DNA from 3 places in the Buttiauxella sp. BIGb0471 genome. Region 2 is predicted to be linked to each of the others. Evidence: predicted binding sites of a transcription regulator. Region 2 holds the regulator's gene; each other region holds the start of a gene.
What was found. The regulator CRP, encoded in region 2, controls carbon source genes, mostly activating them, when cyclic AMP is high. The targets are predictions, from matches to a motif close to ATGTGANNNNNNTCACAT.

Region 1 (10,512 bases), on a different contig from region 2:
GCTGATCGTCGATGTTTTCGTTCACATCGGCTTGCAGACGCTCTTCCATTTTCTCAATGGCGGTAATCGCCACTTCTGCCGTGGCGGCCCTGGCGATACGTTCTTCCTGGCGCGCCATTGATTTATCGGGAACTTCCACGTTACGCAATAAAATCGGCAGCATGATAACGCCCGCAAACAACGAGAACAGAATCACCCCCGCCGAGAGGAAGATAAGCTCGTAACGCGCCGGGAAAGGCGTACCGTCGCCCAACAGCAGCGGAATCGAGAGCACACCCGCAAGCGTAATCGCCCCTCGCACACCAGCAAATGACGCAATGCAAAGCTCGCGAGTTGAGTAGCTGCCGAACTCCAGCGGGCGCTTTTTCATAAAGCGCAGGCTGATACGTTTCATGGTCCACAGCCATAAGAAACGCACGCCGATCAGCGCGAAATAGATAAGCCCGACATCAACAAACAGCATCCATAATTCAACGTTCGGATCGGCATTTGCCGCCGCGACAGAGGTTTTCAGAATGCCCGGCAATTGCAGGCCCAGCATCAGGAAAACCATGCCATTGAACACGAATTCTAGCATCGCCCAGACGCTGTTCGCACGCAGGCGCATCGCCAGTGGTGCGCTGCGCAACACGCCAGAACGGGTAATGGTCATACCCGCGGCAACCGCGGCCAGGATACCGGAAACGCCGATATGTTCGGCAATCAGATAAGAAGCAAATGGCAACAGCAGCAACAGCAGGATTTGCGTGGCCGGTTCGTCGCCGCTCCAGCGGCTCATCAGGCGCAGTGATTTACCATACAGCCAGCTCACGGCAATCCCCGCCAGCAGGCCGCCAATCGCCACTTTGAAGAATTCTACGGTTGCGCCACCGACGGTAAACACCATCGTGCCCACCGCTACCGCGACCGCCATTTTCAGCGATACCAGGCCGGATGCGTCGTTCATTAACGCTTCGCCCTGCAAAATCCCCATGATTTTCTTCGGTATACGCCCTTCTCCGACAATGCCGGAAAGTGCCACGGCATCGGTCGGCGAGAGCACAGCCGCTAGCGCAAACGCAGGAATGAGCGGAATGCCCGGCACCAGGAAGTAAATCAGAAAGCCAATACCGACGACGGTAACCAGCACCAGCACCAACGCCAGACCGATAATTTCCCGCCCATGGTTGAGGAATTCGTGCGTCGGCGTTTTCCAGCCATCGGCAAATAGCAGCGGCGGAATAAACAGCACCAGGAACAGTTCCGGGTTGAAATCGACGTGTAATCCAAAGTGCGGCCAGGCGAGCAAGGCCCCAATCGCAATTTGCATTAACGGAAGTGGGATCTGGAATGGCAGCATGCGTGTAGCCACACCAGAGAGCGAAACCACAAGGGTCATGATGAGAATAGTAAAGAAGATTTCCATGCTTTCCTTAGTCGCGGTGTTTTGTGAAACCCTTTTTGCAGGATGTTGTTATACCCAATAGTAAAACAACTTTTTACCCCCGTCATACTTCAAGTTGCAGGTGCGTTGACTGCATCCGCGCGCCCCAGTCACATAGTTATCTATGCTCCTGGGGACTTGCGGTCTTGTCGCCTTTCTGCAACTCGAATTATTTAGGGGTTCACCGGAAGGAAACAGGGAAAGATTTAAGGTGTTTGGGAGGGATTTGAAGGGTGGGAAAGTTTGAACTCCCCCACCCGAATTACTGGTGGATGACGCTTACGCTTATCCACCCTACAAGGGCTGCATTACGTAGGTCGGATAAGCGATAGCGTCATCCGACATAACGATAGCTTAAATGGCCCAGCCGCCTGCGTAGAAGGCTACAAGCGCGATTGCAATCACCACCGTTCCGATGTTCAGCTTGCGCCACTCACCCGATACGATGCGGCCAATCACCAGGGAGGCGAAACCAATCATGATGCCGGTAACGATGTTACAGGTCAGCACGATGAACACCGCAGTGATCAGGCCCGCCATAGCATCAACGAAATCAGCGAAATCGATTTTTGCTACGTTGCTCAGCATCAGCAAGCCCACATACATCAGCGCCGGAGCGGTGGCGTAAGCAGGAACCAGATAAGAGAGCGGAGAAAGGAACAGGATCAGCAGGAACAATACGCCAACGGTGATTGCCGTCAGGCCAGTTTTACCGCCCGCCGCCGTACCTGCCGCAGATTCGATGTAAACCGCCGCCGGAGCCGCACCCACCAGGCCGGAGAATACGGAGCTGAGGGAGTCGGTGGTCAGCGCTTTGCCGCCATCAATGATTTGACCGTCTTTATCCAGCAGATTTGCCTGGCCCGCAACGGCGCGAATGGTGCCGGTTGCATCGAATACCGCAGTCATGACCAACGCCAGAACGCTTGGCAACACCACTGGGTTCAGCGCGCCCATGATATCCAGGCTACCAATCAGCGAATTACCCGCTTCGTCTTTCAGCGAAGGCATAGCGAAGATGCCGGAGAAATGCACTGTCGGATCGAAAATCAGGCCGAAAATAGAAATCCCGATGATGGTCAGCAAAATGCCGCCAGGGACTTTCAGTTTTTCCAGACCGATGATTACCGCCAGGCCAATCAAAGACATAATGACCGGGAAGCTGGCGAAATGGCCAAGCGCAACAGGCAAGCCATCCAGTGGGTTTTTGATAACCAAACCGACACCGTTTGCCGCAATCAGCAGCAGGAACAGGCCGATACCGATACCGGTGCCGTGCGCAACACCCATCGGTAAGTTACGCAAAATCCAGCTACGAATACCGGTTGCGGAGATAATGGTGAACAGCACCCCCATCAGGAACACGGCGCCTAACGCAACCGGAACGCTGATGTGTTGGCCGAGCACCAGGCTGAATGCGGTGAACGCCGTCAGTGAAATAGCGCAACCAATGGCCAGCGGCAGATTCGCCCACAAGCCCATCAGCAGAGAGCCAACACCGGCGACCAGACAAGTTGCCACAAAGACCGCCGCAGGAGGGAAACCTGCTTTACCGAGCATGCCCGGTACCACGATCACGGAGTACACCATCGCGAGGAAGGTCGTTAAACCCGCAACAACTTCCTGGCGAACGGTGCTGCCACGTGCAGATATTTTGAACCAGGCGTCGATGCCGCTGGTTGCACGCGGAGAATGATTAGACATAGTGAAAAATCCCCTGAGATTTTTATGATTAAGTCGGTATGCGTGGCGGAATCCGCTTCTAATTAAACGTTCATATTCTAAAAAACGACGAATAAATCCCTGTGCTGCGTTTGCGACAAAAAAGGGCGTCACAAAAAAAGCAAACGTTTAACTCCGCGCATACAAACTGTGCGTCAAAATTAAGGCAAACGATTATCCGGCCTTCTTACATGGATTTTCAACCGAACTTTGCCGCTTTTTGCCGAAAAATGCGTTAGCCGGTCAAAATATCGCCACCTCATGCGCAAACGTTATCGTCGATGCGCAATTTAGCAACAATGATGCAAGATACGGGTAATGCATTTTCCTGGCTCATAGGATTTTTCAATATCCAAAACTAATATCCTAAATCATTCGATTCGCATTGCGGCGGCAAGAGAAAGAGTCCCAATGAGCTGACATAAGTCAGTGATTTGGGCGAGTGAGCGCAGCCAACAAAAAGGCGAATTGAAGAATGACGGATATTACGGGATCTCGAAAGGCCCACCCTGCTGAATTGCCCGTTGCCAGGCGGGGCGCATTTGCACCTGGTTATACCAATTCTGCAAGTTCGGCAGATCGCTTATGCCACCGCGAGACAGCAATGCGATAACCGGGAAACTCATCTGAATATCCGCAGCACTTATCGCTTGCCCGGCAAACCAGGGCGTTTTTTGCAGACAATCTTCGAGATATCGCGCATGCGTCAAAATCTGTTTATTCAGATATGCCTTTTGCACGCCCTGCCCCAAAACATTGCCGACCGGGCGTAGCAACCACGGCACAGGTGCTTTGCCCAGGCTACCAAAGACCAGTTTCATCATCAGCAAGGGCATCAACGATCCTTCGGCGTAATGCAGCCAGAATCGATATCGCAGTTTGTCCTCGCAGGAGATCGGTTTAAGGCGGCTTTCGGGGTCATAGGTTTCTTGCAGATATTCGATGATTGCCCCGGATTCCACGAGGATATTGCCGTTATCTTCCACCACCGGCGATTTCCCTAGTGGGTGCACGGCTTTTAATGACTCTGGTGCGAGCATCGTGGGTTCGCGCTGATAGCGAACGATCTGGTACGGCACCTGAAGCTCTTCAAGCATCCATAATATGCGCTGTGAGCGGGAGTTATTGAGATGATGAACGGTAAGCATGAGTTAACCTTCTGTTTAGCAAGATGAGTTAACTATAGGAAACGTTGCGCAATGTGGCGCATTAGAATTGTTCAAAAAACATGCAAATTCACCTTGAAACCTGACTATGCCTGGCTACACTTAAATTGTCAGTGCAATCCGGAACCTCCTGAGAATGTGTGATTGAGGGACGCTGATGTCGGGGGAAACCCTCCTTGCGAAAAGCGGGATAGATCGAAAGACAAAGACCGGGTAATAAACTAAAGCGCCGAAGTTGGGCGCTTTAGTTTTGCCTGCGATTCCCCTTAATCATCTTCTAAAAGACGTGCGCCAGTCCCCTCTTCACCAAGTTTATCGCCAGGATTTCGCAGCGGGCAGTCGGCACCTGATAAACAACCGCAGCCGATGCAGCCATCAAGTTCGTCACGCAACGCAGTCAGCATGTTGATGCGCCGATCGAGTTCTTCACGCCATTGCGACGACATCTTTTTCCAGTCGTTTTTATTGATTTTATGGCCGTCCGGCAGCACGCCAAACTCTTCACCAATAGTCGACAGCGGAATGCCGATTCGCTGGGCGATTTTAATAATGGCGACGTTTCGCAGCACATCACGCGTATAACGCCGCTGGTTTCCGCTATTTCGTCTGCTTTTGATCAGCCCCTTGCTTTCATAGAAGTGCAAAGCGGAAACAGCCACGCCGCTGCGCTTTGCCACTTCTCCAGGACTGAGTAACGGTTTAAAGCGCGGTGTTTTCTTTTCCATAATCCTCTTTACCTCAAGTTAACTTGAGGAATTATACTCGCTGCCAACAAAACCTGCTAACGAACACACAGGCTTGAGGATGACTTATGGCACACCAGGACATTATTCAAACTTTGACTGAATGGATTGACGATCACATTGATCAACCGCTGAACATTGACGTTGTGGCAAAAAAATCAGGCTATTCAAAATGGTACCTTCAACGAATGTTCCGTACCGTTAAGCGCCAGACGTTAGGTGAATACATTCGCCAGCGCCGTCTGTTGATGGCAGCGAAAGAGCTGCGAAATACCCAGCGCCCCATTTTTGATATCGCGATGGACTACGGTTACGTTTCTCAGCAAACATTTTCCCGCGTTTTCCGCCGTGAGTTTGACCGCACACCGACTGATTATCGTCACCACGCCTGACGGTATTTGCCGCAGTATTGTTGCCTGAACATTCGAGAAATGGGTCAGAAAATGCGCCACAGAACTGGCGATTAAAAGAACAAATGTGATATAGTTCACAAATCCTGTGAGACAGGATTCTTCTTACATTTTTTGTACCCACTTATTCCCCTGACGGTCCTGAGTTGTCATTGCTGCGCCTTATGTCGCGCATAACCGTTTAGCGTAATGAGTTATGTGATTAAGGAACAATTTTCATGGCGGCAATTACTACCAGCGTTTTATTAATGCGCTGGCCTTTAGTCAGTGCGGTTCTGATGTTTTTAGCCAGCACGTTGAACATCCAGTTTCGCAAATCCGACTACACGTTTTTTGCTATCGTCAGCAGCATGCTGGGGATTGCCTCTGCGTTGTGGTTTGCGACCGGCTTATTGGGGCTGGAGTGGGCCGATTTCCCGGTCATCTGGGCGTCGTTCAAAGACATCATGATCGAGATCTCAAGCCATGCACCACCTGAATGGCCGATGGTGCTGACCTGATTGCCAGGATTAGAATTGATAACGGCCTCATTGCGAGGCCGTTTTTGTTTTACTGGCAAGCCGTTACACATTACGTCCCGGAATAGATGTCGAAACTAAAGTATTTCGAGGCGAGCTTTTTATACGTGCCATCCGCAATAATCTGGCTTATCGCGCCATTTAGCGCTTCGCGTAATTGCGCATCATCTTTACGCAGGCCAATCGCCGCGCCCGCCCCAAATAATTCCGGGTCCTGTAATGCTTTGCCGACCATAGCAAAATCTTTGCCCTGCGGTTTGTTCAGGAAGCTATATTCCGCCATCACCCCGGAAAGCACTGCCGCGTCGATGCGTCCGGACTCTAAATCCTGCACCACTAAATCAGCCCCCTGATAAGCCACCACGTTAACCCCGGCACTGCGCCAGTTTTTATTCGCGTAAGTTTCCTGAGCAGAGCCTTGCTCAACGCCGATGGTTTTACCTTTCAGCTGATCAATTTCCGGTTTGATGGGATTATTTTTATGTGCGACTAAAAATACCGGGCCGTTATATATTTTATCGGTAAAGGCAATTTGCTCTTTGCGTTTTTCCGTCATGTACATGCCGGAAAGAATGGCATCAAACTTTCTGGCTTGCAGTGCGGGAATAATGGCATCAAAGTTATTTTCCACCCATACGCATTTAGCCTGAAGTTTTTCACAAATAGCATTACCTAAATCAATATCAAAGCCGACCACCTTGCCATTAGCGTCTTTTGATTCAAAAGGGGCAAATGTCGGGTCCACACCAAAACGGATTTCTTTAATATTATTTGCCAATGCTGAAGTCGTCGCCAGCAGAGCAATTAATGGCAGAATATATTTTTTCATATTAGCTCCTGGATATTAGCGACAGTAAGTTTGTACTAAGCGGGAAAAGAATGAGGCGCCGGTAGAAATAATCGCATCGTTAAAGTCATAACCTGGGTTATGCACCATGCAGCCGCCTTTCTCCCCTTTTTCACCATTGCCTAATAAGAAATAACTGCCCGGTCTTTCTTGCAGCATAAAGGCAAAATCTTCGCTGCCGGTGGATGGAAGCACCGTATCGAGCACCGCATCTTTACCGAAAAACTCGACAGCCAGCTCACGAGCAAACGCCGTTTGTTCATCGTCGTTAATCAAGACGGGATAGGAGTCGTAAACTTCCACGTCGCAGCTGGCACCAAAGCTTTTCGCCGTGAAGTCGGCTAACTCTTCAATTCTTTTAATAAGCAGGTCGCGAATTTCTGGTTTCATGGCACGCACGGTTAATTCCATTACCGCGCTGTCGGGAATTACGTTGGAGGCAATGCCCGACTGGAAGGTTCCAACGGTAACAATGGCGGTTTCGCCTGGTGTGACATTGCGGGAGACAATGGTTTGCAATGCGGTGATTAGCGCCGCGCCCGTCACGATGGGGTCAACGGTACGTTGCGGATAAGCACCATGGCCGCCGTAGCCTTTGATGGTGATCTTTACGGTGTCTGCCGAGGCCATAAAGTTGCCTGAGTAGAAACCTAGTTTTCCGGTCGGCAAGCCTGGCATATTGTGGAGGGCAAAAACTCGGTCGCAGGGGAAGCGGTCGAATAGTCCGTCTTTAATCATTAAATCTGCACCGCCAATCGCTTCTTCGGCAGGCTGGAAAATGAGATGCACAGTGCCGTTAAACTCACAGGCATTTGATGCAATATATTTCGCTGCAGCTAATAAGATGGTGGTGTGGCCATCATGACCGCAGGCATGCATTTTGCCAGGAACTGTACTGGCCCAGGGTAAATTGGTTTCTTCAAAAATAGGCAGCGCATCCATATCAGCACGCAGGCCAATAGATTTATTCGAATCCCCTTTTTTCAAAGAACCCACAACCCCAGTAGTGCCAATTCCTCGAGTGACTTTATATCCCCAGGATTCAAGTTGTTTTGCTACTAAATCGCTGGTTTTAAACTCCTCGAGGCTTAATTCCGGGTTAGCGTGTAAATAATGGCGTATAGCAATCATTTCATCTTCTGAGGCTTTTATTTCTGGAATTACGAAATCTGTCATGCTGCTCTCCGGTGGAGTTATCAGTGTTGTGTTTGCATAAACAACTTAGCGGGATAACGTTTTAATGCAAGCAGGAATACTTATGACGCGGAGCAATACATTCGGGTTATTAATAGTCGCTTTTTACGCACGTTAAAAAACAAAAAACCCCGCAAGCGGGGTTTTAGATAATGCTAAATGCCAGAACCATTATCAGAATGGAATATCGTCATCGAAATCCATTGGTGGTTCATTGTTAGATGGCGCTGGAGCGCTCTGCTGCGGACGAGATTGCGCGCCGCCGCTGAACTGATTGCCGCCGCCCTGCTGTGGTTGCTGAGGCTGACCCCAACTACCTTGCTGCTGGCCTGGAGCGCCACCGCCGGCAGGAGCACCGCCCGCTGCACGGCCACCCAACATTTGCATCGTGCCACCCACGTTAACCACGACTTCGGTGGTGTATTTTTCAACGCCAGCCTGGTCGGTCCATTTACGCGTCTGCAATGCGCCTTCGATATAAACCTGGGAGCCTTTACGCAGGTATTCGCCTGCAACTTCTGCCAGTTTCCCGAACAGCACAACACGGTGCCATTCAGTTTTTTCTTTAGTTTCGCCGGTTTGCTTATCGCGCCAGGACTCTGACGTGGCCAGAGTAATGTTGGCAACTGCGCCACCATTTGGCATGTAGCGTACTTCCGGGTCTTGACCCAGATTCCCGACGAGAATCACCTTGTTTACGCCTCTGCTGGCCATGATCGTGTCTCCTGAAACGTTTATTAATAGTGTAAACCCTCGATTCTACCACGCCACCCCTAATCTTTATAGCTGCGGGATGCATTCCAGAATGTCGGAAGGATATACATTATTGCATTAAAGCACTGGATATCCATTCAGGTTTTATTGTGTCATAATTAGCCGTTTGTGATCGTCGGCGGCCTCCTGTGCGGCCTGGCAAAAAGCGTTTAAACCGGGAAAGGTGAATGGATAAGATCGAAGTTCGGGGCGCCCGCACCCACAATCTCAAAAATATTAACCTCGTTATTCCGCGCGACAAGCTGATTGTCGTGACTGGGCTTTCGGGTTCTGGCAAATCCTCACTGGCTTTCGACACCTTATACGCCGAGGGGCAACGTCGTTACGTTGAGTCCCTCTCCGCCTATGCGCGTCAGTTCCTGTCGTTGATGGAAAAGCCAGATGTTGACCACATTGAAGGCTTGTCGCCTGCGATTTCTATCGAGCAGAAATCCACCTCGCACAACCCGCGTTCAACCGTCGGCACTATTACAGAAATTCATGATTACCTGCGCCTGCTGTATGCCCGCGTGGGTGAGCCACGCTGCCCGGATCACAACGTGCCGCTGGCGGCGCAAACCGTCAGCCAGATGGTCGATAACGTTTTAGCGCAGCCGGAAGGCAAACGCCTGATGTTGCTTGCCCCCATCATTAAAGACAGGAAAGGCGAGCACACTAAAACGCTGGAAAACCTCGCAAGCCAGGGCTACATCCGCGCCAGGATCGACGGCGAAGTGTGCGATCTCTCGGATCCGCCAAAATTAGAATTACAGAAAAAACATACCATTGAAGTGGTCGTTGACCGTTTCAAAGTGCGTGAAGATATCGCGCAGCGTCTGGCGGAATCCTTTGAAACCGCGCTGGATTTATCTGGCGGTTCTGCGGTTGTCGCCGATATGGACGATGAAAAAGCAGAAGAGTTGCTGTTCTCGGCAAACTTCGCCTGCCCAATTTGCGGCTACAGCATGCGCGAGCTGGAACCGCGTCTGTTCTCGTTCAACAACCCAGCCGGTGCCTGCCCAACCTGTGACGGGCTTGGCGTGCAGCAATATTTCGATCCGGATCGTGTCGTACAAAACGGCGAGCTTTCCCTTGCTGGCGGCGCGATTCGTGGCTGGGATCGTCGTAATTTCTATTACTTCACCATGATGCGATCGCTTGCGGAGCATTATAAATTCGATGTCGAAACACCATGGAATGAACTGAGCGCCAGCGTGAAAAACGTGGTGCTTAACGGCTCTGGTAAAGAAAGCATTGAGTTCAAATATATAAACGACCGTGGCGATACGTCTGTGCGCCGCCATCCGTTTGAAGGCGTTCTGCATAATATGGAACGTCGCTATAAAGAAACCGAGTCTTCCGCTGTGCGGGAAGAACTGGCGAAATTTATCAGCAACCGTTCATGTGCAAGCTGCGAAGGTACGCGTCTGCGCCGTGAAGCACGCCATGTGTTTGTTGAAAACACGCCGCTGCCAACGATCTCTGATATGAGCATCGGTCATGCGATGGAATTCTTCCACAACATGAAGCTGAGCGGGCAACGTGCGCAAATCGCTGAAAAAATCTTGAAAGAGATTGGCGATCGCCTGAAATTCCTGGTGAACGTTGGCCTGAATTACCTCTCGCTTTCTCGTTCCGCAGAGACACTTTCCGGCGGCGAAGCGCAGCGTATTCGTCTGGCAAGTCAGATTGGCGCGGGTCTTGTGGGCGTGATGTATGTGCTCGATGAGCCGTCA
Region 2 (10,512 bases):
GTATTCCATCTTTAGATGAAAGTTTTGTCGTGATTCATTTTCGCGGTCTGGATGATATCGACTTCCCGTATTTGCTCGCCATGCTGCAAGGCTCATTTATTTCCCACATCAATACATTAGTGGTGCCGGGCGGCAAGATGGGACTGGCAATGGAATTGATCATGACGCCGTTAGTTAAGCGCCTGGCGGAAGGTCGGAATATCAATAATTAGGGCGGCTAAACACCGCCCTTTTACTTCACTCTAGCCTTCAATCACTTCGTAGCTATGGGTGATGTTTACGGCTTTTTCCAGCATCAACGCAACGGAACAGTACTTCTCAGCAGACAAGTCTACCGCACGCGAAACTGCATTATCTTTCAATTCCTTGCCTGTCACGATGAAATGCAGATTAATATGCGTGAACAGACGCGGCGCTTCCTCGCGGCGCTCGGAGGTCAGTTTCACTTCGCAATCAGTCACGTTGTAGCGGCCTTTTTGCAAAATAGAAACCACGTCGATTGCGCTACAACCACCAGCGGACATCAGAACCATTTCCATCGGACTGGGTGCTTTATCGCCAGAATTACCGTCCATCAGAATCTGGTGTCCAGAAGCGGACTCCCCAAGGAAGGTTAACCCTTCAACCCACTTCACTCGTGCTTGCATGTTGCTTCTCCCGTTGAAAAAATTGTCTTTCAGAGTACGCAGATTCAGCAAATCTGGCAATGGAAGGCGACCTGCGTCAAGCTGAAACGAGACAATAGGAGACACTTGTCAAAAGCTATGCTAAAACAATCCAGATGCAACATCGATACATTGACGTTATGCATGTATGCAGAGGACATCACTAATTACAGGCAGCAAGAATGACTTGCATGCCATCTCCCCAAGGTGGGGAATATTCTAATACTTGCAACGCCAGACAGGATGTTTAGCGTCCTGTCGTTGGTAGCCAGTTATAAAACAGAGGATAACCGCGCATGGTGCTTGGCAAACCGCAAACAGACCCGACTCTCGAATGGTTCTTGTCCCATTGCCACATTCATAAGTATCCATCGAAGAGCACACTGATTCACCAGGGTGAAAAGGCTGAGACGTTGTATTACATCGTCAAGGGTTCTGTGGCTGTTCTGATCAAAGATGAAGAGGGCAAGGAAATGATCCTCTCCTATCTGAATCAGGGCGATTTCATTGGCGAGTTAGGGCTGTTCGAAGAAGGTCAGGAACGTAGTGCCTGGGTTCGTGCTAAAAGTGCCTGCGAAGTGGCTGAAATTTCATATAAAAAATTCCGCCAGCTCATTCAGGTCAATCCAGACATTTTGATGCGCCTGTCTTCACAGATGGCTCGCCGTCTGCAAGTGACATCTGAGAAAGTCGGTAACCTGGCATTCCTGGATGTGACTGGTCGTATCGCGCAGACACTGCTGAACCTGGCTAAACAGCCTGATGCAATGACCCACCCGGACGGTATGCAGATTAAAATTACCCGTCAGGAAATCGGTCAGATCGTGGGTTGCTCTCGCGAAACCGTTGGTCGTATCTTGAAAATGCTGGAAGATCAAAATCTGATCTCTGCTCACGGTAAAACGATCGTCGTTTACGGCACTCGTTAATCTCCGTCTCAAAAAAGGCGTGTTGCTTCATAACACGCCTTTTTTGTCTCTAAAAAACTAAATCCGAAACCCGATTAATTGAAGCTGCAGCAAGGCAGCAAGTGAGTTCATCCCGATGAGCTTACTCAAGTAAGTAATTCGGGTGGATGAACGCAGCTAACGCCGCTGCAGCTTTAAGTAAGAAGGGTTTATGTGGCGAAGACTGATCTACCATCCTGAAGTTAACTACGCACTGCGGCAAACGCTGGTGCTGTGCCTTCCGGTGGCAGTAGGTTTGCTCTTTGGCAATCTCCAGTCCGGCCTGCTTTTCTCTTTAGTCCCTGCCTGCTGCAACATTGCAGGGCTTGATACTCCCCATAAACGCTTCTTCAAACGCCTGATCGTCGGCGGTAGCCTGTTTGCCGTCAGCAGTTTGATCATGCAGCTTTTATTGCTTTATACCTCCGTGCCGTTGCCGGTGATATTGGCTGTGATGGCGCTATTGCTGGGCGTCACAGCAGAAATCAGCTCCCTGCATGCTCGTCTGCTTCCCGCCTCACTCATTGCCGCGATCTTTACACTCAGCATGGCGGGGAATATGCCCATCTGGAAGCCAATGCTGCTGTATGTCAGCGGTACAATTTGGTACGGCGTGTTTAACTGGTTTTGGTTCTGGATGTGGCGCGAGCAGCCACTGCGCGAATCATTAAGCTTGCTCTATCGCCAACTGGCGGATTACTGCGAAGCCAAATACGGGATGCTCACGCAGCATACCGACCCTGAAAAAGCGCTGCCTCCGCTCCTGGAGCGGCAGCAAAAAGCCGTTGACCTGATCACGGTCTGCTACCAGCAATTGCACATGCTGGCGGCAAACCAGCAAAATGGCTACAAGCGCTTGTTACGTGCGTTTCAGGTCGCTCTGGATTTACAAGAACACATTTCCGTCAGCCTTCACCAACCTGCCGAAGTGCAAAAACTGGTTGAGAAAAGCCACGCTGAAGCCGTGATTCGCTGGAACGCGCAGACCATTGCAGCGCGTTTACGCGTGCTGGCTGACGACATTCTTTATCATCGGTTCCCGCAGCGGTTCACGATGGATAAACAGATTGATGCCCTTGAGAAAATCGCGCGTCAAAATCCGGATAACCCGGTTGGGCAATTTTGCCATTATCACTTCAGTCGGATTGGCCGAGTTTTACGCACCCAGCGCCCGTTGTATATCCGTGATTTGATGGAAGACCGGCAGCGTCGTTTGCCACTTTGGGCAGCACTGAAAAGCTATTTATCTTTGAAATCCGCCGCGCTGCGTAACGCCGCCAGATTAGGTGTAATGCTGACCATCGCCAGTATTTTGGGGGGATTTTTACATCTGCCTAAACCTTACTGGATTTTGATGACGGTAATGTTTGTGACGCAAAACGGCTATGGCGCAACCCGGGTGAGAATTCTTCACCGGTCGGCAGGCACCATTGCAGGTTTGGCGATAGCGGGCATCGCGCTGCACTTCCACTTTCCGCAAGATATCGCGCTGGCCGCGATGTTGGTCATTACGCTGGTCAGCTATTTGTTCATTCGTAAGAGTTACGGCTGGGCGACAATTGGCTTTACCGTCACGGCGGTTTACACCCTGCAACTGATCACCCTCAGCGCCGAGCAGTACATCGTTCCGCGCTTAATAGATACGCTACTCGGCTGCCTGATTGCCTTTGGCGGCATGGTATGGCTGTGGCCACAATGGCAAAGTGGTTTGCTGCGCCAAAACGCCCACGATGCTCTGGAGCGCGATCAGGATGCGATTCGCCTGATTCTGAGCAGTGACCCGGAACCCACGCCGCTGGCGTATTCGCGAATGAGGGTCAACCAGGCGCACAATGCCTTATTCAACTCGCTCAACCAGGCGATGCAGGAACCTGGATTTAACTCGCACTATCTTGCCGATATGAAACTGTGGGTGACGCACAGCCAGTTTATCGTCGAACACATCAATGCGATGACCACACTCGCCCGCGAACACAACATGTTGACGCCGGATCTCGCCCAGCATTATTTGCAATCGTGTGAAATTGCGCTGCAACGATGCCAGCAGCGGCTTCAGTATGATGGGCCTGGGGAAACCAATGATGCGAATATTCTCGACCCACTGGAAGGGCTTCCGAGCGGGCCGCTAAGTACCATGGAGCAACATTTACAGCGGGTGTTGGGCCACCTCAGCACCATGCATACCATATCTTCGGTTGCATGGCGCCAGCGGCCACATCACGGAATCTGGCTTAGCCGCTTACGGCGCTCCAATTAACGCATGATTAAGCGTTAACGACTTTTGCGACCGCTTTGGCAAAGCGCGTCATACCGTCTTCGATATCTGCATCTTCAACAATTAACGCCGGGGCAAAACGCATGACGTCTGGCCCCGCGTTCAAGACCATCACGCCCGCTTCTGCCGCCGCATACAGGAACTCCCGGGCACGGCCTTTATAGTGAGGTTTCAGTTCAGCGCCGATCAATAAGCCCATGCCGCGAATATCGCTGAACACGTCGAATTGCTCGTCGATTTGCTGCAAATGCTTAACGAACTGCTGGCGCTTCGTCGCAACGCCTTTCAAAACTTCAGGCGTATTGATGATGTCAAATGCCGCACCTGCAACGGCACATGCCAGCGGGTTTCCACCGTAAGTTGAACCATGAGTGCCAACATGGAACGCAGAAGCAATTTCCTGAGTCGTCAGCATGACGCTGACCGGGAAGCCACCGCCGAGTGCCTTCGCGCTGGTCAGAATATCTGGTGTCACGCCGTAATGCATATACGCAAACAGCTCGCCAATACGCCCCATCCCGCACTGCACTTCATCGAATACCAGTAACGCTTTATGCTCATCGCACAACTCGCGCAAGCCTTGCAGGAATTCTGGGGTTGCTGCCGTTACACCGCCCTCGCCCTGAATCGGCTCGACCACGACCGCACAAGTATGGTCATCCATCACCGCTTTCACTGCATGCAAGTCGTTAAACGGCACATGAATAATATCGGCTGGCTTCGGGCCAAAGCCGTCGGAATACTTCGGCTGGCCGCCTACAGAAACGGTAAACAGCGAACGACCGTGGAAGGCATTATGGAAGGCAATAATTTTGGTTTTATACGGACTATGGCGCGTAGAAGCGTAGTAACGAGCCAGTTTGAAGGCGGTTTCGTTGGCTTCGGTACCAGAGTTCATAAACAGGACGCGTTCAGCAAAAGTAGCATCAATCAGCTTGCGGCCCAGGCGCAACGCGGGTTCATTGGTGAAAACGTTGCTGGTATGCCATAGCGTTTCGCCCTGACTTTTTAACGCTTCCACTAACGCCGGGTGGCAGTGACCTAGCGCTGTGACGGCAATCCCGCCGGCGAAATCAACGTACTCTTTACCTTGCTGATCCCAAACACGACTGCCCTTGCCTTTCACCGGGATAAACTCCGCCGGTGCATAAATCGGCAAAATCACTTCATCAAAAGTAGCGCGGGTAATTGCTGATTGTTCGGTTGCCATTAATTGCCATCCCATTTTTACGCAAGAACAGACATGAAAATATAATCATGAAATATGCATAAAAAATCATTATCTGGCAATAAAAAATCAACGATTGAGGAAATTGGCTAACAACTGATGTCCCTGCTCACTGAGAATACTTTCCGGGTGGAATTGCACACCCTCCAGCTCAAGCTCGCGGTGACGTATCCCCATAATCTCTTGCTTATCCGTCCAGGCCGTCACGTCAAAGCAGTCGGGTAACGTTGCGGGGTCGATAACCAAAGAGTGATAGCGCGTGACGGTAAGGGGATTATTCAGGCCGTGGAACACGCCAGAATTGTTATGCGTAATAGCGGAGGTTTTGCCGTGCATTACTTTTTCAGCACGCACAATCGTCGCCCCAAATGCCTGGGCAATCGCCTGATGACCAAGGCATACCCCGAGAATCGGCAACTGCCCGGCGAAATGCGTAATCGCCGCAAGAGAAATCCCTGCTTCGGTGGGCGTGCAGGGGCCTGGCGAGATAACCAATTTTTCTGGGGCTAACGCGCTGATATCAGAAAGGGTCAGCTCATCGTTACGTTTCACCACCACTTCTGCACCTAATTCGCAAAAGTACTGATAAAGGTTCCAGGTGAATGAGTCGTAGTTGTCGATAAGCAGTAGCATCGCGGCTCCAGGGTAAAAAAGAACCGCGCTATTCTATTCGCTTTCGCGCGCTTCGCTCACCACTTTAGTGAAAATCTCATTGAGCAGCGTCAAATCACCCAATGCCCCGGCCTGATTCGCCGTTGCCCAAGCTTCAGGCGCTACGTCTTTCCAATCGAGGATGTAACCAGCGTGGATTGCTAACTGCTCGAAGAACACGCGCTGTGCCCGACCACTGCCAACAAAAAACGGATGAAGTACGTTAATTTCACAATAGTAATGCGACAGGCGCTGAACGAACTCATTTCTGGTAAGTCCGACCAGATAATGCTCGTCCTCCATTTCTTGCATCAGATCGTTGCCTTCATTTTCGATGTACTCGAAATGGCAGAACTGTATCTCCCCTTTGGAAATATCAACGTCTCGTAGCTCGCCTGCCCAGTCGAAAACATCCTGAAAAAGCTGCTGATGGATGGCACACAGCCAGGGTAATCCGCGATGCAACGGGCCAAGTTCAATCGTTTCTACACGCTGCGCGATAATCTCATCTTGCGCATGAGGCTCAAGTATATCCAGCCGGGAACTGGCCTGAAACGAACGGCTGCGCAATTGCTGCCAAAGGCGGGACTTTTGTTTATCGGTCAGTTTCTTTGCCATGATGCCTCCCTAACGTGACGACCCATACTTGCCACAAGTATAAGCAGCAATCGGGGGAAGTGCAGAAAGGAAGTCAATGCGCGGGTGGAGGAAACCCGCGCAGGGATTTTTTACGGCAGGACTTTCGCGGAGAGGATAACTACAGGTTTTGACGGCACATTTTGGTATGGGCCAACGTCATGAGTTTGTACCTGAGAGATTTTATCGGCAACGTCCATCCCTTTCACAACTTTACCAAATACGGCGTAACCAAAGTCGCGCTGTCCGTGATCGAGGAAAGCGTTATCTGCCACATTGAGGAAGAACTGGCTGGTCGCACTGTCTTTATCGGCGGTACGGGCCATAGAAATGGTACCGCGAGTATTACGTAAGCCGTTATCGGCTTCGTTTTTAATCGGTGGGTTTGGCTGCTTCTGATTCATATCTGCCGTGAAGCCGCCGCCCTGGAGCATGAAGCCCGGGATCACGCGATGGAAAATGGTGTTGTTGTAGAAGCCGCTGTTAACGTAATCCACAAAGTTTTTCACAGAAACTGGGGCTTTCTGGCTATTTAACTCAAGCTCAATTTCACCTGCTGAAGTCGTCAACAGGACGTGTGGGTCACCTTTAGCAGCAAGTGCCGCAGGAGAGAGAGCGGAAAGAGCAAACACAGTTGCTACAGCCGCCAAAGTCGATTTGAGCATGAATAATTCCTTACGAATGCAGTGAATGAAGCAAGTTGCTAGATTGTAAAGACGTGCTCAACTCTGCGCCAGCCATTTACGGTTTTTTACTTTCACACAAATCAATAAGTTAAATGAATGAATTAATGAGTGGCACTCTTTAATGTGATCGAAATCACTCTAAAACCAGTCTGTTGCTGCAAATGAATTATAAATTGTATGAATGAATCACGTTTTTGACTAAAATCCATTCTTCTCGAGTGCTGTCAAAGCACTTTACATTTCTATTCACAGGCTCGTCATGACTAACAGCAACCGCATTAAGCTCACATGGATCAGCTTCTTCTCCTACGCCCTCACTGGCGCGTTGGTAATTGTCACCGGGATGGTGATGGGCAATATTGCCGAATACTTCCACGTTCCCGTTTCCAGCATGAGTAATACTTTTACCTTCCTGAACGCGGGCATTCTGATTTCTATCTTCCTGAACGCCTGGTTGATGGAAATCGTGCCGCTCAAAACTCAGCTGCGCTTCGGATTTATATTGATGATTCTGGCGGTGGCCGGACTTGTCTTTGGCGATAACCTGACCATATTCTCCGTCGCGATGTTTGTGCTCGGGCTGGTCAGCGGTATCACCATGTCGATTGGTACCTTCCTGATCACCCACATGTATGAAGGCCGCCAGCGTGGTTCACGCCTGCTGTTTACCGACTCCTTCTTCAGCATGGCGGGGATGATTTTCCCAATGGTGGCAGCAATTTTGCTGGCGCGCAGCATCAACTGGTATTGGGTTTACGTCTGCATCGGCCTGGTTTATGTCGCTATTTTCATTCTGACAATCGGCTGTGATTTCCCGGCACTGGGCAAACACGCACCGAAAACCGAACACGTTGCCGAGAAAGAAAAATGGGGCGTGGGCGTTCTGTTCCTTTCCATTGCCGCACTTTGCTACATTCTCGGCCAACTGGGCTTTATCTCCTGGGTTCCGGAATACGCCAAAAGCCTGGGCATGAATCTGAATGATGCAGGCCAGTTAGTCAGCGATTTCTGGATGTCTTATATGTTTGGCATGTGGGCATTTAGCTTCATTTTGCGTTTCTTCGATCTGCAACGCATTCTGACTGTTCTGGCAGGTGCCGCGACCGTTCTGATGTACTTCTTCAACAAAAGTGAACCTGCCCATCTGGCGTGGTTTATTTTGGCGCTCGGTTTCTTCTCCAGCGCAATCTACACCTCGGTTATCACGCTCGGTTCATTGCAGACCAAAGTGGCTTCACCAAAACTGGTTAACTTCGTTCTGACCTGCGGCACCATCGGCACCATGCTGACCTTCGTGGTCACCGGCCCGATTGTGGCACACAGCGGCCCGCATGCGGCGCTGCAAACCGCAAACGCGCTGTATGCCGTGGTATTTATCATGTGCCTGATTCTGGGCCTTGTGACTAAGCACCGCCAGCATAACGCGGTGACTCCGCACTAAGCGCGTCTGATGACGCTACGCTTATTCGACCTACGCGGTTTTGTAGGGGATAAGCGCCAGCGTCATCCGCCCTCTTCACCCAGCAAAACTTATCTCTTCAGCGTCATCCAACATCACCCAGGTTTGTGACAATTGCGTGGTCGCAATCACCTTCCCTGCGCGTATAGACCAGCGCACCGGCACCTGCCGACGCACCGCATCAAAACCACTTTGCGCCGGAAGAATAATCAGGTTCGCCGCATTTCCCTCAGTAATCCCGTACTCTTTCACCCCGAACGTGCGCGCACTATTTTCCGTAATCAGCTTTAAACCTTCGTCAATCTGCTGATACCCCATCATCTGGCAGACATGCAGCCCCATATGCAGTACTTGCAACATATTGGCCGTCCCCAGTGGATACCACGGGTCAAACACGTCGTCATGACCAAAACAAACGTTAATGCCTGCTTCAAGTAACTCTTTAACGCGCGTGACGCCCCGACGTTTCGGGTAATCATCAAACCGACCTTGCAGATGAATATTCACCAGCGGGTTAGCGACAAAGTTAATGCCAGACATTTTCAACAAACGAAACAAGCGCGAGGTGTAAGCGCCGTTGTAAGAGTGCATGGCCGTGGTATGGCTGGCGGTAACACGTTCGCCAATGTCATCTCGCAGCGCAAGAGCCGCAACGGTTTCGACAAACCGCGACTGCTCATCGTCAATTTCGTCACAGTGAATATCCAGCGGGCGGTCGTATTTTTTCGCCAGTGCGAAAGCTTTATGCAGCGATTCAACACCGTACTCACGGGTGAACTCAAAGTGCGGTATGGCACCGACGACATCCGCACCCAGTTGCAACGCTTCTTCAAGCAGCGCTTCACCGTTGGGGTACGACATAATCCCTTCCTGTGGGAATGCGACAATCTGCACTTCAATCCAGGGGGCAGCTTCTTGCTTCACTTCCAGCATCGCTTTTAGCGCAGTCAACGTCGGGTCTGAAACATCAACGTGCGTGCGAACATATTGAATGCCGTTCGCAATCTGCCATTTCAGCGTCTGCCAGGCGCGCTGTTTCACATCCTCGTGCGTCAGAAGTGCTTTACGTTCAGCCCAACGTTCAATGCCTTCAAACAAAGTGCCCGACTGGTTCCAGTTCGGTTGGCCCGCGGTCTGCGTAGTATCAAGGTGAATATGAGGCTCAATAAATGGCGGGATCGCCAGACCGCCTCGCCCGTTAAGAATCTGCTCGCTCTCCGGCTGGATATCATCCATGGGTTTTATGGCGTTGATGCGCCCATTTTCGATGGCTATTTGCCACAACCCTTCACGCCCGACCAGACGCACATTCTGAATTAACTCCAACGCCAACTTGCTCATACCCACCCCTTGTTGATTAGCTGCCTCTATTTCATAGCACGACCAGGCAAAATCAGGGCATTTATTGTCTTCCAGTGAATAGCTAAACATTTCCGTCACTTATAAAAACCCACTAAAATCAGCAATATACCCATTAAGAGGTATATAAAGGTGTATTTGATTTGTATCAATAATCGCCATTGCTGAATCGTTAAGGTAGGCAGTAATAGAAAAGAAATTGAGGCAATTATGAGCAAAGTCAAAATCGCAATCATCGGTAATGGCATGGTCGGCCATCGCTTTATCGAAGACTTACTTGATAAAGCCCAGCCAGGCCAATTCGATATCACCGTTTTTTGTGAAGAGCCACGCAAAGCCTACGACCGCGTGCATTTATCTTCCTATTTCTCCCATCATACCGCTGAAGAATTATCCCTTGTTCGTGACGGTTTCTATGAGAAACACGGTGTAAAAGTGCTGGTTGGCGAACGCGCCATCACCATTAACCGCCAGGAAAAAGTCATTCACTCGAATACTGGCCGTACCGTGTATTACGACAAACTGGTCATGGCGACCGGTTCATACCCGTGGATCCCGCCGATTAAAGGCTCCGAAACACAAGACTGTTTCGTCTACCGCACCATT
Region 3 (10,512 bases), on a different contig from region 2:
TATTGGCAAGCAGCAAATCTTCCGCAGGATAGATATCGGACATTCCAGGCACGATGATACGGCAAGCGTAAACATCCAGATGCTGGTAATCGGCGATGTACACTTCTTGATCTTCTGCGTCAAAGATGGCCATCAAAGTGGCGAATTCTTCTTCTGTTGTGCCGGAGAAACTCCAGTCAACAAACGGATAGTCAGCATCCTGCTTGAACATATCCCATGAAATCAGGCCGCTTGAGTCAATGAAGTGGGTTTCCAGGTTCGCGTGTTCGGCCACTTCTTCGTCATCAAAAGTAGGCGGAGTGAACACGTCCAGGTCTTTTAAACCACGGCCCTGAAGCAGTTCAGTCACGGTACGCTCCAGCGCAACACCAAAATCAGGATGCGCACCGAACGAAGCAAAACAGGTCCCGTTTGCTGGGTTGAATAGCACAACGCAGATAACCGGGTATTTGCCGCCCAATGAACCGTCGTAAGCGAAGATTGGGAAACCTTCAGCTTCCAGCGTGGCAATGGATTCAACCACGCCAGGATAGCGAGCCAACACTTCCTGCGGGATTTCCGGCAGGCTAATGCTTTCCGCGATAATGCGATTTTTAATGTAACGCTCAAAAACTTCTGAAAGTCCCTGAACACGGGCTTCGTTTGCGGTGTTCCCTGCAGACATCCCGTTAGAAACATACAAGTTCCCGATGATGTTCATCGGAATATAGACGGTTTCTTGATCCGATTGACGGGTAAATGGCAGGGCGCAGATCCCACGCTCTTCATTACCTGATTGCAGGTCAATCAGCATACCTGCGGTGACTTCGTTTTCAGGATCGTAGAATGCCCGCAGACGCTCGTCGAGAATACCTTCTGGCAACTGCTCATCTTCAGGAATCGGGAACCACTTCTCGTTTGGATAATGCACAAACGGGCCATTAGCAATGGTTTTACCCAACCAGAAATCAGCGAAGAAGTAATTGGTCGACAGGCGTTCGAAATATTCGCCCAACGCAGATGCTAATGCTGCTTTTTTAGTCGCACCCTTACCGTTGGTGAAGCACAGTGCGCTGTCTTTATCACGAATATGAACGGACCAGACGTTAGGGACCGGATTTAACCAGGAGGCTTCTTCTATATTAAAGCCAAGATCGGCAAGCTTGGTCTGGAAGCGAGCGATGGAATCTTCCAGAGCGGCATCTTTGCCAGGAATAAAGGTTTGAGTCATGAGGTTTCACTTTTGTCGTACGCAAAGCGCGCAATGATACGGGTTTTAGCCAACCGACGCTATCGTCAGCGGCAAGCAGGCGGCCTTAGCATAACAGGCTATGCTTATTGTCAGTAACCTACTGTTATGGCGGTATAAATGAAGAGTTTTGATCTCCAGCGGATGGCGCTAGACAAAGTCCCTTTAGATTTTCTGTGGGAAGTGGCTTTTCGTAGCCTTTACACCTTTGTGCTCGTGTTCCTGTTTTTAAAGATAACCGGGCGGCGTGGCGTAAGGCAGATGTCGTTGTTTGAAGTGTTGATAATTCTGACTCTTGGCTCAGCGGCAGGTGATGTGGCGTTTTATGACGATGTGCCGATGCTGCCTGTCTTCGTCGTATTTATGACGCTCGCTTGCTTATATCGTTTGGCGATGTGGTTGATGAGCCACAGTGAAAAACTCGAAAATCTGATGGAAGGAAAACCCGCGGTAATAATAGAAGAAGGTGAGTTTGCCTGGGAAAAAATGAAAGCTCAAAACATGACCGAATTTGAGTTCTTCATGGAACTACGCCTGCATGGTGTAGAGCATTTGGGGCAGGTTCGGCTGGCAATATTAGAAACCAACGGGCAGATTAGCGTCTATTACTTCCCCGATGATTTGGTCAGGCCGGGTTTATCTATATTGCCTGAGTATTGTAGCGAGCGTTTCGAGAGGGTTCCGGAGGATGGGGATTACGCCTGCATTCGATGTAGTGAAGTGTTGACGTTAAACGCAGGAAGAAAAATTCTTTGTCCACGCTGTAAACATCATCAATGGGTCAAAGCCAGCACGGCAACACGAGTCACCTGACGGGGGTTTATCGGGTGTTTAATTCAGCGATTAGTTGATTCTGTTGTGTGATTTTGCGCACATTACCGCACCATGCCGTATTAACCATTGCAGCCTCAGCATCTCAATGATAAAACCGAATATGTGGTAAAACTTATGACTCTAAGCGTGGTGAGGGGAAATGACTCAGGTATACAATTTTAGTTCCGGCCCGGCGATGCTACCGGCTGATGTACTTCGTCGTGCACAAAATGAACTCTGTGACTGGCAAGGTTTAGGCACCTCCGTAATGGAGATAAGCCACCGCAGTAAAGAGTTTATTCAGGTTGCTGAAGAAGCTGAAAAAGATTTTCGCGATCTGCTGCAAATCCCCTCGAACTACAAAGTTTTATTCTGTCACGGTGGTGGTCGCGGCCAATTCGCGGGCGTTCCGCTCAATATTCTGGGTGACAAAACTACCGCTGATTACGTTGACGGCGGCTACTGGGCGAGCAGTGCAGTAAAAGAAGCACATAAATACTGCAACCCAAATGTTATTGATGCCAAAGTCACTGTTGACGGTCTGCGCGCCATCAAACCGATGAGCGAATGGCAACTTTCTGAAAACAGTGCTTATTTGCATTTCTGCCCAAACGAAACCATCGATGGCATTGCTATTCATGAAGCGCCAGATTTTGGCGACACCGTTGTTGTTGCTGACTACTCATCTTCTATCTTATCGCATCCGATGGACGTAAGCCGCTTTGGCGTAATTTACGCTGGCGCGCAGAAGAACATCGGCCCTGCGGGTTTGACGTTGGTCATCGTGCGTGAAGATTTGCTCGGCAAGGCGCATAAAGCGTGCCCGTCGATTCTTGATTACACCGTGCTTAATGACAATGATTCTATGTTTAACACCCCGCCAACCTTCGCCTGGTATCTTTCAGGTCTGGTGTTTAAATGGCTGAAAGAGCAGGGCGGCGTTGAAGCGATGGACAAAATCAATCAGGCGAAAGCTGAGCTGTTGTACGGCGTGATTGATAAAAGCGATTTCTATCGTAACGATGTTGCTTCGGCGAACCGTTCACGCATGAACGTGCCATTCCAGTTGGCTGACAGCGCACTCGACAAACTGTTCCTCGAAGAATCCTTTGCTGCGGGTCTGCATGCGCTGAAAGGCCACCGCGTCGTCGGTGGGATGCGTGCCTCCATCTATAACGCCATGCCGCTTGAAGGCGTTAAAGCATTAACCAACTTTATGGTCGATTTTGAACGTCGCCACGGTTAATTGCTGTTAGTTGAGATTATCCCCGCGACATGCTTCGCGGGGTTTTTATTCTGTTTTGAGTTGAGAGTATTTTCCCCATGCTGGAATCCCTGACGTTACAACCCATCGCATTGGTCGACGGCACAATTAACCTCCCAGGTTCAAAAAGTGTTTCTAACCGAGCACTGCTACTTGCAGCGCTGGCTAATGGCACCACCGAACTGACTAATTTGCTGGATAGTGACGATGTGCGTCACATGCTTAACGCGCTGAAAGCCTTGGGAGCGAGTTATACACTTTCCGCCGATCGTACGCGTTGTGAAGTCACAGGAATGGGTGGCCCATTACAAGCATCGGGTGAGCTTGAACTGTTTTTAGGTAACGCGGGTACGGCAATGCGCCCTCTGGCGGCGGCATTGTGTCTGGGCAGTAACAACATCGTGCTGACGGGCGAACCGCGCATGAAAGAACGCCCAATCGGCCATTTGGTTGATGCTTTACGCCAGGGCGGCGCGCAGATTGATTACCTGGAGCAAGAAAACTATCCGCCGTTGCGTCTGCGTGGTGGTTTTAGTGGCGGGCAGGTTTCTGTCGATGGTAGTGTCTCCAGCCAGTTCTTGACCGCACTTTTAATGACGGCGCCACTGGCAGCAAACGACACCGAAATCACTATCAAAGGTGAGTTGGTCTCGAAACCTTATATCGACATCACACTGCACCTGATGAAAACTTTCGGTGTAGAAGTGGAAAACCGGGATTACCGTAGTTTTGTGATTCGTGGCAGCCAACAGTACACCTCACCAGGCGCTTATCTGGTGGAAGGTGATGCTTCATCTGCGTCCTATTTCCTCGCAGCTGGTGCCATTAAAGGCGGCACGGTAAAAGTGACCGGTATCGGGCGCAATAGCGTCCAGGGTGATATTCGCTTTGCAGATGTGCTCGAAGCAATGGGTGCAAAAGTGACGTGGGGAGAGGATTTTATCGCCTGCGAACGCGGAGAACTCAACGCTATTGATATGGATATGAACCATATTCCTGATGCAGCGATGACCATTGCAACTGCGGCTTTGTTTGCTAAAGGCACCACTACATTGCGCAATATTTATAACTGGCGCGTGAAAGAGACTGACCGCCTGAGTGCAATGGCTACAGAGTTGCGCAAAGTTGGAGCGGTGGTGGAAGAGGGCGAAGATTACATCACTGTGACTCCCCCCGCTCAGCTACAAGTTGCAGAAATCGGGACTTATAACGATCACCGCATGGCGATGTGTTTCTCGCTGGTGGCATTGTCGGACACACCGGTCACGATTCTTGATCCGAAATGTACAGCCAAAACCTTCCCGGACTACTTTGAACAATTAGCACGCATCAGCACTCTCGCGTAGCGTACAACATTATGCTCCGGTCACAGATCGTGTACCGGAGCCTATTTTAACTACACCGCTTAGTATCAATCCCGCGCTTAATATCAACTCCGTTTTCATACCCCTGCTTTTATTGCACCAGCGTGTACCGCTGTTAATCTCGCTTCCGATTTGATCGACAAATCAATGATTTGTTTCATGTATAGCTCATCAATGGAAGATAACTATGAAGACGTTAAAAATGGCACCCCTGTTAATTACAAAGTGTATTTGACCAGTGATGTAAATGCCTGGGCAATGGCTAACGGTTGTGTGCGTGCGTGTGTATAGCGGCCTGATGGATATGATGACTGATAACGAAGTGGAAGGCGTTTTGGGCCATGAAATGGGACACGTTGCGCTGGGTCACACTCGAGAAAAAATGCAAACGGCGTATGCGACAATGGCCGCTCGTGATGCAGTCTCAGCAACCAGTGGTGTCGCTTCGCAGCTATCTCAATCGCAACTTGGTGATTTGGCCGAAGGGGTCATCAATGCAACATTCTCGCGCAGTGAAGAATCTGAAGCGGATGATTTCTCATATGATTTGCTGAAAAAACGCGGTATCAGTACACAAGGCCTTGCCAGCAGTTTTGATAAACTGGCAACGCTGAGTGGAACAGCAAAATCTATGTTTGATTCACATCCACCTTCAACGGAACGTGCGCAGCATATTCGCGAACGTATAGCAGCTGATAAAAAATAATCTACCTCTCTGATTTTAGGGCTGGTTTTTTCCAGCCCTGTCTCAATTCGCGCAATTCTTCTACACTCAGCCCTATTAACGACGATAATTGGCACGAAAGATAACGGTCAGGGTTCTGGCGGCGTATAATACGCGGCGTTTCTATTTCAGGTCCGCAATTCCAGCGAGAGGAGAGTAAGATGACGGCATCCGCCCCGGTAATAACGATTGATGGCCCAAGCGGCGCAGGTAAAGGCACGCTTTGTAAAGCCATGGCGGAAGCGTTGCAATGGCATCTGCTTGATTCCGGCGCGATTTACCGCGTTCTGGCATTAGCGGCTCTGCATCACCAGGTAGATGTGACCTCTGAAGATGCATTGGTTCCGTTGGCCGCTCACCTTGATGTGCGCTTTGTTGCCAACAATGGCAACCTGGAAGTCATCCTCGAAGGCGAAGATGTCAGCGCTGAAATCCGTACCCAGGAAGTTGCCAACGCTGCTTCCCAAGTCGCTGCTTTCCCGCGTGTCCGCGAAGCCCTGTTGCGTCGCCAGCGTGCTTTCAGAGAAGCGCCTGGTCTGATTGCTGATGGACGTGATATGGGGACGGTTGTTTTCCCTGATGCACCAGTAAAAATATTCCTCGATGCGTCTTCCGAAGAGCGTGCGCACAGACGTATGCTACAGTTGCAGGAAAAGGGCTTTAGTGTTAACTTTGAGCGCCTTTTGGCAGAAATTAAAGAACGTGATGACCGTGACCGTAACCGTGCAGTAGCACCGTTAATGCCAGCCGCAGATGCGTTGGTGTTGGATTCAACCAGCATGTCCATTGAAGACGTCATCAAACAAGCGCTGAGTTATGCGCAGAAAATTTTAACACCAGCACAATAGCCAATATTGTGCTGGTGTGTGTTTTGTCATATTTGTCATGATATTGCCATAGTGGTATCCTGACATATCGGGTAGTTTTTTACCCCTGTAACCTAAACCCTGTCGGCATGGAGCCAATGGCGGGGTATGTGAAACAACCCCATTCGGCGGGATGCTAAATGGACGTTAAACTAAAGAACCTTGAAGATTAACAACATGACTGAATCTTTCGCTCAACTCTTTGAAGAATCCCTGAAAACAATCGAAACCCGTCCGGGTTCCATCGTTCGTGGCGTAGTAGTTGCTATCGACAAAGATATCGTACTGGTTGACGCTGGTCTGAAATCTGAGTCTGCAATTCCTGTAGAGCAGTTCAAAAATGCTGCTGGCGAACTGGAAATCCAGGTTGGTGACGAAGTTGATGTTGCTCTGGACGCTGTTGAAGATGGCTTTGGCGAAACTCTGCTGTCCCGTGAAAAAGCTAAGCGTCACGAAGCTTGGATCACGCTGGAAAAAGCTTACGAAGAAGCTGAGACTGTGGTCGGTATCATCAACGGCAAAGTTAAGGGTGGCTTCACTGTAGAGCTGAACGGTATTCGTGCGTTCCTGCCAGGTTCACTGGTAGATGTTCGTCCGGTACGTGACACTCTGCACCTGGAAGGCAAAGAGCTTGAGTTCAAAGTCATCAAGCTGGACCAGAAGCGTAACAACGTTGTTGTTTCTCGTCGTGCAGTTATCGAATCCGAAAACAGCGCAGAACGTGATCAACTGCTGGAAAACCTGCAAGAAGGCATGGAAGTTAAAGGTATCGTTAAGAACCTTACTGACTACGGTGCATTCGTTGATCTGGGCGGCGTTGACGGCCTGCTGCACATCACTGATATGGCATGGAAACGCGTTAAGCATCCAAGCGAAATCGTGAATGTTGGCGATGAAATTACCGTTAAAGTACTGAAGTTCGACCGTGAGCGTACTCGTGTGTCTCTGGGTCTGAAGCAACTGGGCGAAGATCCATGGGTCGCAATCGCTAAGCGTTATCCAGAAGGTACCAAACTGACTGGTCGCGTGACTAATCTGACTGATTACGGCTGCTTCGTAGAAATCGAAGAAGGCGTTGAAGGCCTGGTTCACGTTTCCGAAATGGATTGGACCAACAAAAACATCCACCCATCCAAAGTTGTTAACGTTGGTGATGTAGTGGAAGTTATGGTTCTGGATATCGACGAAGAACGTCGTCGTATCTCCCTGGGTCTGAAGCAGTGCAAATCTAACCCATGGCAGCTGTTCGCTGAAACCCACAACAAGGGCGACCGCGTTGAAGGTAAAATCAAGTCAATCACTGACTTCGGTATCTTCATCGGCCTGGACGGTGGCATCGACGGCCTGGTTCACCTGTCTGATATCTCCTGGAACGTTGCAGGCGAAGAAGCAGTTCGTGAATACAAGAAAGGCGACGAAATCGCGGCTGTGGTTCTGCAAGTTGACGCAGAGCGTGAGCGTATCTCCCTGGGTGTTAAACAACTCGCAGAAGATCCGTTCAACAACTACGTTGCACTGAACAAGAAAGGTACTATCGTTACTGGTAAAGTAACAGCAGTTGACGCGAAAGGTGCTACAGTTGAATTAGCAGATGGCGTAGAAGGCTACCTGCGTGCTTCTGAAGCTTCCCGTGACCGCGTTGAAGATGCAACTCTGGTTCTGAGCGTAGGCGACGACGTTGAAGCTAAATTCACCGGTGTTGACCGTAAAAACCGTGTTGTGAGCCTGTCTGTTCGTGCTAAGGACGAAGCTGACGAGAAAGATGCAATCGCTACTGTTAACAACAAACAGGAAGATGCACCTAACTTCTCTAACGCTATGGCTGAAGCATTCAAAGCAGCTAAAGGCGAGTAATCGTCTGAGCACTAAATCAGGGCGGCTACGGCCGCCCTTGTTCGATTGATAGCTGTAAGTTAATTTTCCTGAAAGGAAACCGGAGGAATCATGACCAAGTCAGAATTGATAGAAAGACTTGCAACTTCGCAATCTCACATCCCGGCGAAAGCTGTAGAAGATGCAGTGAAAGAGATGCTGGAGCATATGGCCTCTACTCTCGCCCAAGGTGAGCGTATTGAAATCCGGGGTTTCGGCAGTTTTTCCTTACACTATCGCGCACCTCGCACCGGACGTAATCCAAAAACTGGCGATAAAGTGGATCTGGAAGGCAAATACGTTCCGCACTTTAAACCAGGTAAAGAATTGCGTGACCGCGCCAACATTTACGGTAATTAAGTCTTCGGACTTGATCCTCAAGAACGGCACCTCAGGGTGCCGTTTTTTTATACTCAAAATCTGTCTTTTCGAGCAGACTCGCAAAATTCATGAGCGTTACTTTTTAGAGCGTAAAACCCTGGAACCCTCATCGGAAAGGCAATAAAACCAGACTGACTCTAATGATTAGATATCTCAGACTGCCTTCAACAAGGAGGTTCTGTGAACAATCTAATCGGTCTGTGTTTTTGCATAATTATTGGCATAATCCCCTTAATGGTGCTTCCTGCTATTCCTGCTGGCAATGTTATAGCCGCACTGTTCGTCATCGCCTTGTGCCTGGCTTTTATTCCATTCCGATTGATGCGTTTCGTTGCAGTTATTGTGATTTGTTTTGGCTGGGCGCTTTTCAGTGCAGGGCAGAGTCTTATGCCCTTCGAAAGGTGGGCGGCGAAACCCGTTGTCGTCGAAGCGGCGGTTACTCGCACGGATGGAAAACAGAACCATGAGCTGCAAATAATCTCGGTAGAAGGCAAATCCATTTTCCCAACCTTTGGTATCAGAAGTCAGGGAACTTACCTGGCAGGAAGTGTGTGCGCAGGGCAGCGCTGGCGCATGAAAGTCCTGCTTCGCCCGGTTCATGGCCAACTTAATGAGGGCGGTTTTGATAGCCAAAGATACGCACTTGCACAGCATCAGCCTTTTAGTGCGCGTATTATTTCGGCTCAACAAATCTCTGAAAAATGCAGCTTGCGGGCACATTGGCTTGCTGCAGTAGAGGGAGTGACCGATTCATTGCCTTATCAGGGTGTTATTCTGGCGTTGGCTTTTGGTGAACGTTCAGGCGTGAGTGATGAACAAAAGAACTTATTGCGCCAGAGTGGCACCGCTCATCTGATGGCGATTTCCGGGATGCATATTTCACTGGCGGCCATGGTCGGTTGGTTACTGGCGCGTTTGTTGCAACTGAGTTTTCCGGCCCATCGAATTCACTACAGGATGCCCTTAATAGCCAGTGTCATAGCCGCCGGCGTATATACCTGGCTTGCTGGCGGAAATCCTCCGGCAGTAAGAGCATTGATTGGCTTGAACATCTGGTTATTACTTAAGTTACAAGGCCGAAGCTGGTCGGGATGGGAAGTCTGGTTGTGTTGTATTGCCGGTATCCTGATTTACGATCCGCTAGCGGTATTATCAGACAGTTTTTGGTTATCGATACTTGCCGTGGCGGCACTTAATTTTTGGTATCAATGGATGCCGCTTCCGCGCAGTGTGGCAACGGCGCGATGGTTCTGTCGATATCCGCTTTATTTATTACACCTTCAAATTGGCATTATGCTTTTACTGATGCCGCTCCAAATTTTTATCTTTCACGGAATCAGCCTCAGTGCGCTGTTTGCCAACGTGTTTGCGGTCCCGCTGATTTCATTTGTTGTTGTCCCATTGCTGCTTGCCGGATTAGTGTTGACCCCAGTTCCGTGGCTCGGTGAACACTTATGGTGGGCAGTTGACCGCTTTTTAGCACTGCTATTTAACGCTTTATCTCTGTTACCAGACGGTTGGCTGACTGTAGACAGGCGTTTCCAGGCATTGAGCCTGAGCGGTTGGTTAACTGTCATTATCCATCGTTTATCACTTTGGCGGAGCTCATTTGTATCAGTAGTAGCGCTGATGTTGTCTCTGGCTGCTTCTACAATGCGAGTAGATAAAAAAGATGATTCATGGCAGGTGGTTATGCTGGATGTGGGGCATGGGCTAGCTATCGCCCTGATCAGGCAAGGAAAAGTGTTTTTATATGACACCGGGAATGCCTGGCCTGGCGGTGACGCTGCGCAACAAGTCATTATTCCATGGTTGCGTTGGCATCATTTGTCACTCGAGCAAGTTGTCATAAGCCATGAACATCTTGACCATAGAGGGGGGTTAAACAGCCTACAACGTGAATGGCCAGCTATAAAAGTTCGTAGCCCTTTACGCTGGGCGGGGCATAATCCTTGTTTTCAAGGTGAGAAATGGCAGTGGCAGAAATTACAATTTACCGT

Region 1: M2371_RS20845 (YjcB family protein) is a predicted target of CRP. The motif match lies at 5,530-5,547, and genes of this name have one in related genera.
Region 3: serC (3-phosphoserine/phosphohydroxythreonine transaminase) is a predicted target of CRP. The motif match lies at 2,087-2,104, and genes of this name have one in related genera.

The regions. Positions count from the first base shown of each region.
Region 1 is NZ_JANUEU010000010.1:11,580-22,091, forward strand. It holds gene M2371_RS20820 (Na+/H+ antiporter) at 1-1,405, opposite strand, end outside; gene M2371_RS20825 (NCS2 family permease) at 1,778-3,127, opposite strand; gene M2371_RS20830 (glutathione S-transferase family protein) at 3,631-4,293, opposite strand; gene soxR (redox-sensitive transcriptional activator SoxR) at 4,578-5,036, opposite strand; gene soxS (superoxide response transcriptional regulator SoxS) at 5,123-5,446, shown strand; gene M2371_RS20845 (YjcB family protein) at 5,683-5,964, shown strand; gene M2371_RS20850 (ABC transporter substrate-binding protein) at 6,035-6,811, opposite strand; gene M2371_RS20855 (M20 aminoacylase family protein) at 6,827-8,005, opposite strand; gene ssb1 (single-stranded DNA-binding protein SSB1) at 8,198-8,737, opposite strand; gene uvrA (excinuclease ABC subunit UvrA) at 8,965-10,512, shown strand, end outside.
Region 2 is NZ_JANUEU010000004.1:14,691-25,202, forward strand. It holds gene M2371_RS13955 (phosphoribulokinase) at 1-212, shown strand, start outside; gene M2371_RS13960 (OsmC family protein) at 243-647, opposite strand; gene crp (cAMP-activated global transcriptional regulator CRP) at 962-1,594, shown strand; gene M2371_RS13970 (YccS/YhfK family putative transporter) at 1,785-3,869, shown strand; gene M2371_RS13975 (aspartate aminotransferase family protein) at 3,877-5,097, opposite strand; gene pabA (aminodeoxychorismate synthase component 2) at 5,185-5,748, opposite strand; gene M2371_RS13985 (putative adenosine monophosphate-protein transferase Fic) at 5,782-6,384, opposite strand; gene ppiA (peptidylprolyl isomerase A) at 6,495-7,067, opposite strand; gene tsgA (MFS transporter TsgA) at 7,348-8,529, shown strand; gene M2371_RS14000 (cytosine deaminase) at 8,605-9,888, opposite strand; gene nirB (nitrite reductase large subunit NirB) at 10,117-10,512, shown strand, end outside.
Region 3 is NZ_JANUEU010000002.1:342,191-352,702, forward strand. It holds gene ycaO (30S ribosomal protein S12 methylthiotransferase accessory factor YcaO) at 1-1,210, opposite strand, end outside; gene M2371_RS08120 (DUF421 domain-containing protein) at 1,349-2,041, shown strand; gene serC (3-phosphoserine/phosphohydroxythreonine transaminase) at 2,202-3,287, shown strand; gene aroA (3-phosphoshikimate 1-carboxyvinyltransferase) at 3,368-4,651, shown strand; partial or broken gene M2371_RS08135 (M48 family metalloprotease) at 4,871-5,375, shown strand; gene cmk ((d)CMP kinase) at 5,555-6,241, shown strand; gene rpsA (30S ribosomal protein S1) at 6,437-8,113, shown strand; gene ihfB (integration host factor subunit beta) at 8,204-8,491, shown strand; gene M2371_RS08155 (ComEC family protein) at 8,693-10,512, shown strand, end outside.